DNA from 2 places in the Streptomyces sp. NPDC002564 genome. Region 2 is predicted to be linked to the other one. Evidence: riboswitches for the same ligand, from Rfam matches in the RefSeq annotation. Region 2 holds a riboswitch; the other holds the start of a gene.
The links. Region 2 has a riboswitch for cobalamin ahead of ACFYXE_RS12325 (ABC transporter substrate-binding protein). Riboswitches for the same ligand answer to the same signal wherever they lie in the genome.

Region 1: linked by a shared signal. The riboswitch ahead of metE (5-methyltetrahydropteroyltriglutamate--homocysteine S-methyltransferase) and the one ahead of ACFYXE_RS12325 (ABC transporter substrate-binding protein) in region 2 are both predicted to bind cobalamin.

What each region holds. Positions count from the first base shown of each region.
Region 1 covers NZ_JBIARE010000002.1:815,483-819,688, reverse strand. Annotated here, with positions in the region: gene aceA (isocitrate lyase) at 1-20, shown strand, start outside; gene aceB (malate synthase A) at 91-1,701, shown strand; cobalamin riboswitch at 1,899-2,119, shown strand; gene metE (5-methyltetrahydropteroyltriglutamate--homocysteine S-methyltransferase) at 2,278-4,206, shown strand, end outside.
Region 2 covers NZ_JBIARE010000003.1:165,347-169,552, reverse strand. Annotated here, with positions in the region: gene ACFYXE_RS12340 (haloacid dehalogenase-like hydrolase) at 1-242, opposite strand, end outside; gene ACFYXE_RS12335 (helix-turn-helix domain-containing protein) at 458-1,345, shown strand; gene ACFYXE_RS12330 (VOC family protein) at 1,320-1,823, shown strand; cobalamin riboswitch at 1,875-2,062, shown strand; gene ACFYXE_RS12325 (ABC transporter substrate-binding protein) at 2,170-3,156, shown strand; gene ACFYXE_RS12320 (FecCD family ABC transporter permease) at 3,318-4,206, shown strand, end outside.

The sequences.
Region 1 (4,206 bases), on a different contig from region 2:
AGGCCGAGCAGTTCCACTAGGCCGCGCCGCCCGGTCCGGCGGTCGCCCCCTCGAGTCGTTCCCCTCCCGTCACCGCTTTCAGGAGATCCGATGTCCAGCAGCGCTCTGGCGCACCGCGTCGACGTCCTCGGCCCCTCGGGGCACCGTCACGACGAGATCCTCACGCCCGCCGCACTGGACTTCGTCGGCCGGCTGGCCGGCGCCTTCGGGGAGCGGCGCAAGGAACTGCTCAAGGAGCGGCGCCGCCAGGCCCTGCGGCTCGCGGCGGGCGCCCCCCTCGACTTCCCGATGGTCACCTCCGCCGTGCGGGAGGACCCGGGCTGGCGCGTGGCGCCGCCCGCGCCCGGGCTCACCGACCGGCGGGTGGAGATCGCCGGTCCGCCCGACCGCCGGACGACCATCGACGCGCTCAACTCCGGGGCGCGGGTGTGGGTGGCGGACTTCGCGGACGCCACCGCTCCCACCTGGGACAACATCGTCGGCGGGCAGCTGAACCTGCTGGACGCCGTCGAGCGCCGCATCGACTTCACCACGCCGGAGGGCACGCCGTACCGGCTCGCCGAGCCGGACCGGCTCCCCACCCTCATGGTCCGCCCGCGCGGCTGGCACCTGACCGAGGACCACCTGGAGGCCGACGGAGAGCCCGTACCCGCCGCCCTGGTCGACTTCGGCCTGTACTTCTTCCACTGCGCCCGGCGACAGATCGACGCCGGCCGCGGACCGTACTTCTCCCTGCCGAAGCTGGAGAACCGGTACGAGGCACGGCTGTGGAACGACGTCTTCGTCGCCGCGCAGGACCTCCTCGGGATCCCGCGCGGCACGGTCCGCGCCACCGTCCTCATCGAGACGATCACCGCCGCCGTGCAGATGGAGGAGATCCTCCACGAGCTCCGCGAGCACGGCGCCGGACTCGGCGCGGGCCGCTGCGACTACCTGTTCAGCCTGATCAAGACCTTCGGACACCGCACCGACTTCCTGCTGCCCGAGCGCGCCAGGCTGACGACGACCGCGCCCTTCCTGCACGCCGTTACCGAACTCCTCGTGCGCACCTGCCACAAACGCGGCGCGCACGCCATCGGCGGGACGGCCGCCCAGGTGCCGTCCGGCGAACCGGACGCCGACCGGGCCGCGTTCGCCGCGGTCCGGCTGGACAAGGAGCGGGAGGCCGAGGACGGCTTCGACGGCTCCCGGGTCGCCCACCCCGGACTCGTACCGCTGTGCCGGGAGGTGTTCGACGCGGTCCTCGACGGGCGGCCGCACCAGCTCGACCGGACCCGGGACGACGTGGCGGTGACGGCCGCCGACCTGTTGTCGACGCGTCGTGTCGGCGGACCGCCCACCCCCGAGGGCGTGCGGTCGAACATCGCGGTCGCGCTCGGGTACTTCGCCGCGTGGCTGCACGGTCAGGGCGCCGTCGCCCTCGACGGGCTGATGGCGGACGCGGCGACCGCCGAGATCGCCCGGGTGCAGATCTGGCAGTGGCTGCGCCACCGGGTCGTGGACCGGGAGACGGTCCTGCGGCTGCTCGACGACGAGCTCGCCGCGCTCGGCGCCGCCTACCCGTGGGCGGACCTCGACGCGGCGCGGGGCATCTTCGAACGGTGCACGCTGGCGGTGGAGTTGCCGCAGTTCTTCACTCCGGACGCCGGTGCGCGCCACCTCGTCAGGAGCCACCGGGGGACCCAGGACGGCCCGGGCTGAGGGGCCCGGGCCCGGCCGCCGACCGAGGGGCCGGCGGCCGGTCGCGAGGGGCGGGCGGGAAGGCCGGAGTGTGCCGCCTTCCCGCCCGTCGCGCCCCGCCCTTCCCGCCCGTCGCACCCGCGAAGCACGCGGCGCACGTGTTCCAGCTCACCCTCCCAATGCCGGAGCGGACCGGGACCACCGGCGGGCAGGCCCTTAAGGTGATCAGTGCAGCTGGTTCGCCCCGCCCGCCAGACGGGAGCGTCGTAAGAGGGAACCCGGTGAGATTCCGGGACTGCCCCGCAGCGGTGAGCGGGAACGACCGCCGTCACACGCACTGGGACCGGAGTCCGGTCCTGGGAAGCGACGGCCACTAGGTGTCCTCCCCCGGAGGACGTGCCCGCGAGTCCGAAGACCTGCCCGCTGTCCGCGCCCGCACCAGTCGTGCGCGGATATCCCGGTGACCTCGAGGGCGGGTCGGCGCACACATCGGACGGAGCGACCACGCCGACGGCGTGCTCCCGTCCGGTCCGTCGCCCTTCGCGCTCTCGTCCCGTCCCCGGGATCTCAGGGATTCATCTCGCGAAGGAGATCTCCGTGACCAGCAAGTCCGCAGCCGCGGCAGCACGGGCCACCGTGTACGGCTACCCCCGTCAGGGCCAGAACCGCGAACTGAAGAAGGCGATCGAGGGTTACTGGAAGGGCCGCGTGGACGCCGACGCCCTCCGCTCGGCCGCCGCCGAACTCCGCCGCTCGAACTGGCGCGAGCTCGCCGACGCGGGCATCGGCGAAGTCCCCACCGGCGACTTCTCGTACTACGACCATGTCCTGGACACCTCCGTGATGGTCGGCGCCGTCCCCGCGCGCCACCGCGCCGCGGTCGACGCCGACGCCCTGGACGGCTACTTCGCGATGGCGCGCGGCACCCAGGACGTGGCGCCGCTGGAGATGACGAAGTGGTTCGACACCAACTACCACTATCTGGTGCCCGAGTTGGGTCCCGACACGGTCTTCCGGGCCGACTCCACCAAGCAGGTCGCCGAGTTCACCGAGGCCCAGGAGCTGGGGCTGACGGCCCGGCCCGTCCTCGTCGGCCCGGTCACCTACCTGCTGCTGGCCAAGCCCGCGCCCGGCGTCGCCGCCGACTTCGACCCGCTCACCCTCCTCGACCGGCTGCTCCCGGTGTACGCGGAGGTGCTAGCCGATCTGCGCGCGGCGGGCGCCGAGTGGATCCAGCTGGACGAGCCCGCCCTGGTCCAGGACCGCACGCCGGCCGAGCTGAACGCCGCCGAGCGCGCCTACCGTGACCTCGGGGCGCTCACCGACCGGCCCAGGATCCTGGTCGCCTCCTACTTCGACCGGCTCGGCGACGCCCTGCCGGTGCTCGCCAAGGCTCCCGTCGAGGGTCTCGCCCTCGACTTCACGGAGGCGGCCGCCGCCAACCTGGACGCGCTCGCCGCCGTCGGCGGACTGCCCGGCAAGCGGCTGGTCGCCGGTGTCGTCAACGGCCGCAACATCTGGGTCAACGACCTGGAGAAGTCGCTCAGCACGCTCGGCACGCTGCTCGGTCTCGCCGACCGGGTCGACGTGGCGGCCTCCTGCTCCCTCCTGCACGTCCCCGTCGACGCGGCCCTGGAGCGGGACATCGAGCCGCAGATCCTGCGCTGGCTGGCCTTCGCCCGCCAGAAGACCGCGGAGATCGTCACCCTGGCCCGGGGGCTTGCCGGGGGCACCGACACGATCTCCACCCAGCTCGCCGCGAACCGCGCCGACCTGGCGTCCCGGTCCGGCTCCCCCATCACCCGCGACCCGGCCGTCCGCGCCCGCACCGGGGCGGTCACCGAGACGGACGCGCGGCGCTCCCAGACGTACGCCGAGCGGGCCGCCGCCCAGCGCGGCAGCCTCGGCCTTCCGCTGCTGCCGACCACGACCATCGGGTCGTTCCCGCAGACCACCGAACTGCGCACCGCCCGCGCCGACCTGCGCGCCGGGCGGCTCGACGGCGCGGGGTACGAGGAGCGCATCAAGGCCGAGATCCAGGAGGTGATCTCGTTCCAGGAGAAGACGGGCATCGACGTGCTGGTGCACGGCGAGCCCGAGCGCAACGACATGGTGCAGTACTTCGCCGAGCAGCTCACCGGCTACCTGGCGACGCAGCACGGCTGGGTCCAGTCGTACGGCACCCGCTATGTGCGGCCGCCGATCCTCGCCGGGGACATCTCGCGCCCCGAGCCGATGACGGTGCGCTGGACGACATACGCCCAGTCGCTCACCGGGCGGCCCGTCAAGGGCATGCTCACCGGGCCGGTCACCATGCTCGCCTGGTCGTTCGTCCGTGACGACCAGCCGCTCGGCGACACCGCCCGTCAGGTCGCGCTCGCCCTGCGGGACGAGGTCGGCGACCTGGAGGCGGCGGGCACCTCGGTAATCCAGGTCGACGAGCCGGCGCTGCGCGAGACGCTGCCGCTGCGCGCCGCCGACCACCCCGCCTACCTGGCGTGGGCGACCGAGTCGTTCCGCCTCAGC
Region 2 (4,206 bases):
TACGTGGTGTTGTCCGCGTCGAAGACGGCGTACGCGCCCTTGTGGTCGTTCTCCGCGATGACCTTGCCGAGCTGCTTCGCGACGGGCTTCGGCCAGTGCGAGAGAGCGCGGGAGGCGGCCGCGGAGGTGTCGGCGGCCGTGGCCTCGCTCGTCGGCCACAGCGCGCTGCCCGCGAGGACGGCGGCGGCCAGCGCGCCCGTGGTGCCGATGACGGCCAGCTTGCCCTTTGCCCGTACTGCCATGTCTCTACGTCCCTGCCGTTCCCTGAGAGCGATCCGCTGCCCCGTCCGGAGCGGCGCGCAATGCTATGGGGCGGGGCCGCCGATTCCCATGATCGAAGTCACCGTGGCGGGCAGGCATGGGGCGGCGGAACCCGGGTAGCCGCACCGCACGCCCAGACGCGCCCCGCACCCCGCCGCGCCTACTGGCCCCGCACCCCGCCGCGCATACTGAACGCATGGGCTCCCGTGAGTTCGTCCGCACCGTGCCCCGGCTCGACGGCATGGTCGTCTCCGCGACCGGCTACCGCACCGCGGGGCAGCGGCCCGCCCTGCACCGGGGCCTGCCCTCGCCCTGGCTGACGGTGATCTTCTCCCTCGACGGGCCCATCGCCACCGCCGCGACGCCCGAGGCGGCGCGCGGCACGGACGCGGTGCGCACCGACATCGTCGTGGGCGGCCTGCACCAGAGCCCCGCCTACGTCGTCCAGCCCGAGCACGAGGCCGGCATCCAGCTCGCCGTGCACCCCCTCGCCGCCCGCGCGCTCCTCGGCCTGCCCGCCGCCGCGCTGGCCGGCGCGCTCGTGACCCCCGGCACCGACGTGTTCGGCGGCCGGGCCGACGACGTCCGTGCCCAGCTGTGCGCCCTCGACCGGTGGCCGGACCGCTTCGCCCTGCTCTCCGGCTATCTGCGGCGCCGCGCGGCGGGCGCCGACGCGGGCCGGGTCCGCCCCGAGGTCGCCGAGGCCTGGGCGTGGCTCGCCCGGCACCGCGGCGCGGGCACCCTCGGCGGCCTGTCCCGGCACGTCGCGCTCGGCGAGCGCCGGCTGACCACGCTGTTCCGCGCCGAGACGGGACTCACCCCGAAGCAGGCCGCCCGCCTGATGCGCTTCGAGCACGCCCGGGCCGCGGTGACCCGCGCCGTCGGGGCGGGCGCCCGCCCCGACCTCGCCCGGGTCGCCGCCGACACCGGCTACTGCGACCACTCCCACCTGGTCCGCGACTTCCGCCGGTACACCGGGGCCAGCCCCACCGGCTGGCTGGCCGAGGAGTGCCGGAATATCCAAGCCAGGGAGGGGAGCGGGGGCGAAGAGTGGGGGCATGAACACCACCGCACGCACCCCTGAGAGCCACGCACCGCGCACCCCGCGACCGCCCGCCGCCGACGAGGGCACCCGGGACGCCCCGCGGCCCGGCGCCCCCGCGCCCACCGTCTGGCCCACCCTCCAGGCGCGGGACGCCCCCGCGCTGATCGACTTCCTCGTCGGCACCGTCGGCTTCCTGCGCACCGTCGTCCACACGGACGGCGACCGCGTCGCCCACGCCCAGCTCGACTGGCCCGAGGGCGGCGGCGTCATGCTGGGGTCGTACGACCCGGCGGCGGCCGCCGGGATCTGCGGGACGCCGGGCACCTCCGGCGCCTACGTCGTCACCGCGCGGGTCGACGCCCTCCACGCCCGGCTCACCGCGGCGGGCGTGCGGATCACCGGCGAGCTCGCGGACAAGCCCTACGGAAGCCGGGAGTTCGGCATCCTGGACCCGGAGGGAAACCGCTGGTCGTTCGGCACCTACCCGGGCGAGCCGCGGCCCGCGCCGACCGGCTGAGGGCGGCCGGGCCCCGGCGGGGCGCGCGGCACGATCCCGGCCGGGCGCGCGTGATAACTTGCGCAAGCCAGTCAAACCCACACCTGGGCCAGGGAATCCGGTGCGAATCCGGAACTGACGCGCAGCGGTGAGGGAGGACGGGCGGGGCCACGGCCACTGGGAGTCCACGGATTCCCGGGAAGGCGCCCCGTCCGGTCGATCCCCGAGTCCGAAGACCTGCTGGCGCCTCCGTCCGCACACCGGGCGGCGGAGGACGTGACGCAGGCCAGGCTCCGCGTATGAGCCGTGACATCCAAGGGATCCCGTGTCCTCGACAGCCCGTATATCCGCCCTGCTCTGCGCCGGAATGCTCACGCTCACCGCGTGCGGCGACGGCTCCGCACCCGAGAGCGCGGGCAGGAGCGCCGCGGGCTATCCGGTCACGGTCGCCTCCTGCGGCAAGAAGGCCGAGGTCAAGGCCCCGCCGCAGCGTGCCGTCTCGCTCGACCAGGGCTCCTCGGAGATCCTGCTCTCGCTCGGCCTCGCCGACCGGATGGCCGGCACCGGCACCTGGACCGACCCGGTCCTGAAGAACCTCGCGAAGGACAACGCGAAGGTCGAGCGCCTCGCCGACCGCTACCCGTCGCTGGAGAAGGTCCTGGCCAAGGAGCCGGACTTCGTCAGCGCCTCCTTCCTCTACACGGTCGGCAAGGGCGGCGTCGCCGACCGCGCCAAGTTCACCGAGCTCGGCGTCCCCGTCTACGTCTCGCCCTCCGACTGCGCGGGCAAGGACAACGACGGCGGCGGCGACGGCAAGCGCGTCAAGACCCTCACCATGGACACCGTCTACGGCGAGGTGCGCGACCTGGCGAAGGTCTTCGACGTCGAACAGCGCGGCGAGCGGCTGATCGACGGCATGAAGCGCCGCGTCGCCAGGGCCACCGACGACATCGACGCCTCCGACGCGTCGCTCCTGTACTGGTTCGCCAACTCCGACGCCCCGTACATGGCGGGCTGCTGCGGCGCCCCCGGCATCATCACCCGTGAACTCGGCGCGAAGAACGTCTTCGACGACACCCGCGAGGAGTGGCCCCAGATCAACTGGGAGACCGTCGCCGACCGCGACCCCGACGTCCTCGTCCTCGGCGACCTCACCCGCAAGTCGCAGTCCGCCGAGAGCGCCCGGGCGAAGATCAAGTTCCTGGAGAGCAACCCGGCGACGAAGAACCTGACCGCCGTGAAGAAGAAGCGGTACGTCCTGCTCAGCGGCCAGGCCATGAACCCCTCGATCCGCACGGTCGACGGCATCGAGCAAGTGGCGGCCGGACTGCGGAAGTTCGGGCTCGTCACGTGAGCCGAGACGGCGCCGGAGCCGACAGCGCGGGCCCGGGCGGCACGGCGACGGGGACCTCCGCCGCCTCCCGCGACACCGCCCCCGGCACCGCCGGCACCGGGCCGGATCCGGCGGCGGAGCACGAACCGCGGCCCGGGCCACGGCACGGGCTCCGGCTCGGCCTGCTGTGGGCGGGCGGCCTCGCCGCCCTCCTCCTCTCGGTGTCCGCGGCCGTCACCATCGGCCCCGCGGACCTCTCCGTGCCCGACGTCTGGGCGACCGTCGCCGCCCACCTCGGCTGGGGCGAGACCCCGCTCACCCCGATCAGGGACGGCATCGTCTGGAACCTGCGGATGCCCCGCACGCTGCTCGCCGCGGTCTGCGGCGCGGGCCTCGCCGTGTGCGGCGCGGTCATGCAGTCCCTGCTCCGCAACCCCCTCGCCGACCCCTTCGTCCTCGGCGTCTCGTCCGGGGCGTCCACCGGGGCCGTCGCGGTCGTCGTCCTCGGCGTCGGCGGGGGAGCGGTGTCCGTGTCCGCGGGCGCCTTCGCGGGCGCGCTCTGCTCCTTCGGACTGGTGCTGTTCCTGAGCCACGTCCTCGGCGACACCACCGACCGGGTGGTGCTCTCCGGCGTCGCCGCCATGCAACTGTTCTCCGCGCTCACCTCGTTCGTGGTCCTCACCGCGGGCGACGCGGAGACCACCCGCGGCGTGCTGTTCTGGCTGCTCGGCTCGCTCAGCGGGATCGGCTGGACGGACGTGTCGCTGTGCGCCGCGGTGCTCGCCGTGGCGCTGGCCGTCTGCCTCACCCACGCCCGTACGCTCGACGCCTTCGCGTTCGGCCCCGAGGCGGCGGCCACGCTGGGCGTGCGGGTCGCCCGCACCCGGCTCGTGCTCCTGTGCACGACGGCGCTGCTGACCGCGGCCCTGGTCAGCTCCGCGGGCGCCATCGGCTTCGTCGGCCTGGTGCTCCCGCACGCGGCCCGCGCCGTCGTCGGCCCGGGCCACGCCCGGCTGCTCCCCGTCACGGCGCTGGCCGGCGCGGTCTTCCTGGTCTGGGTGGACACCCTCG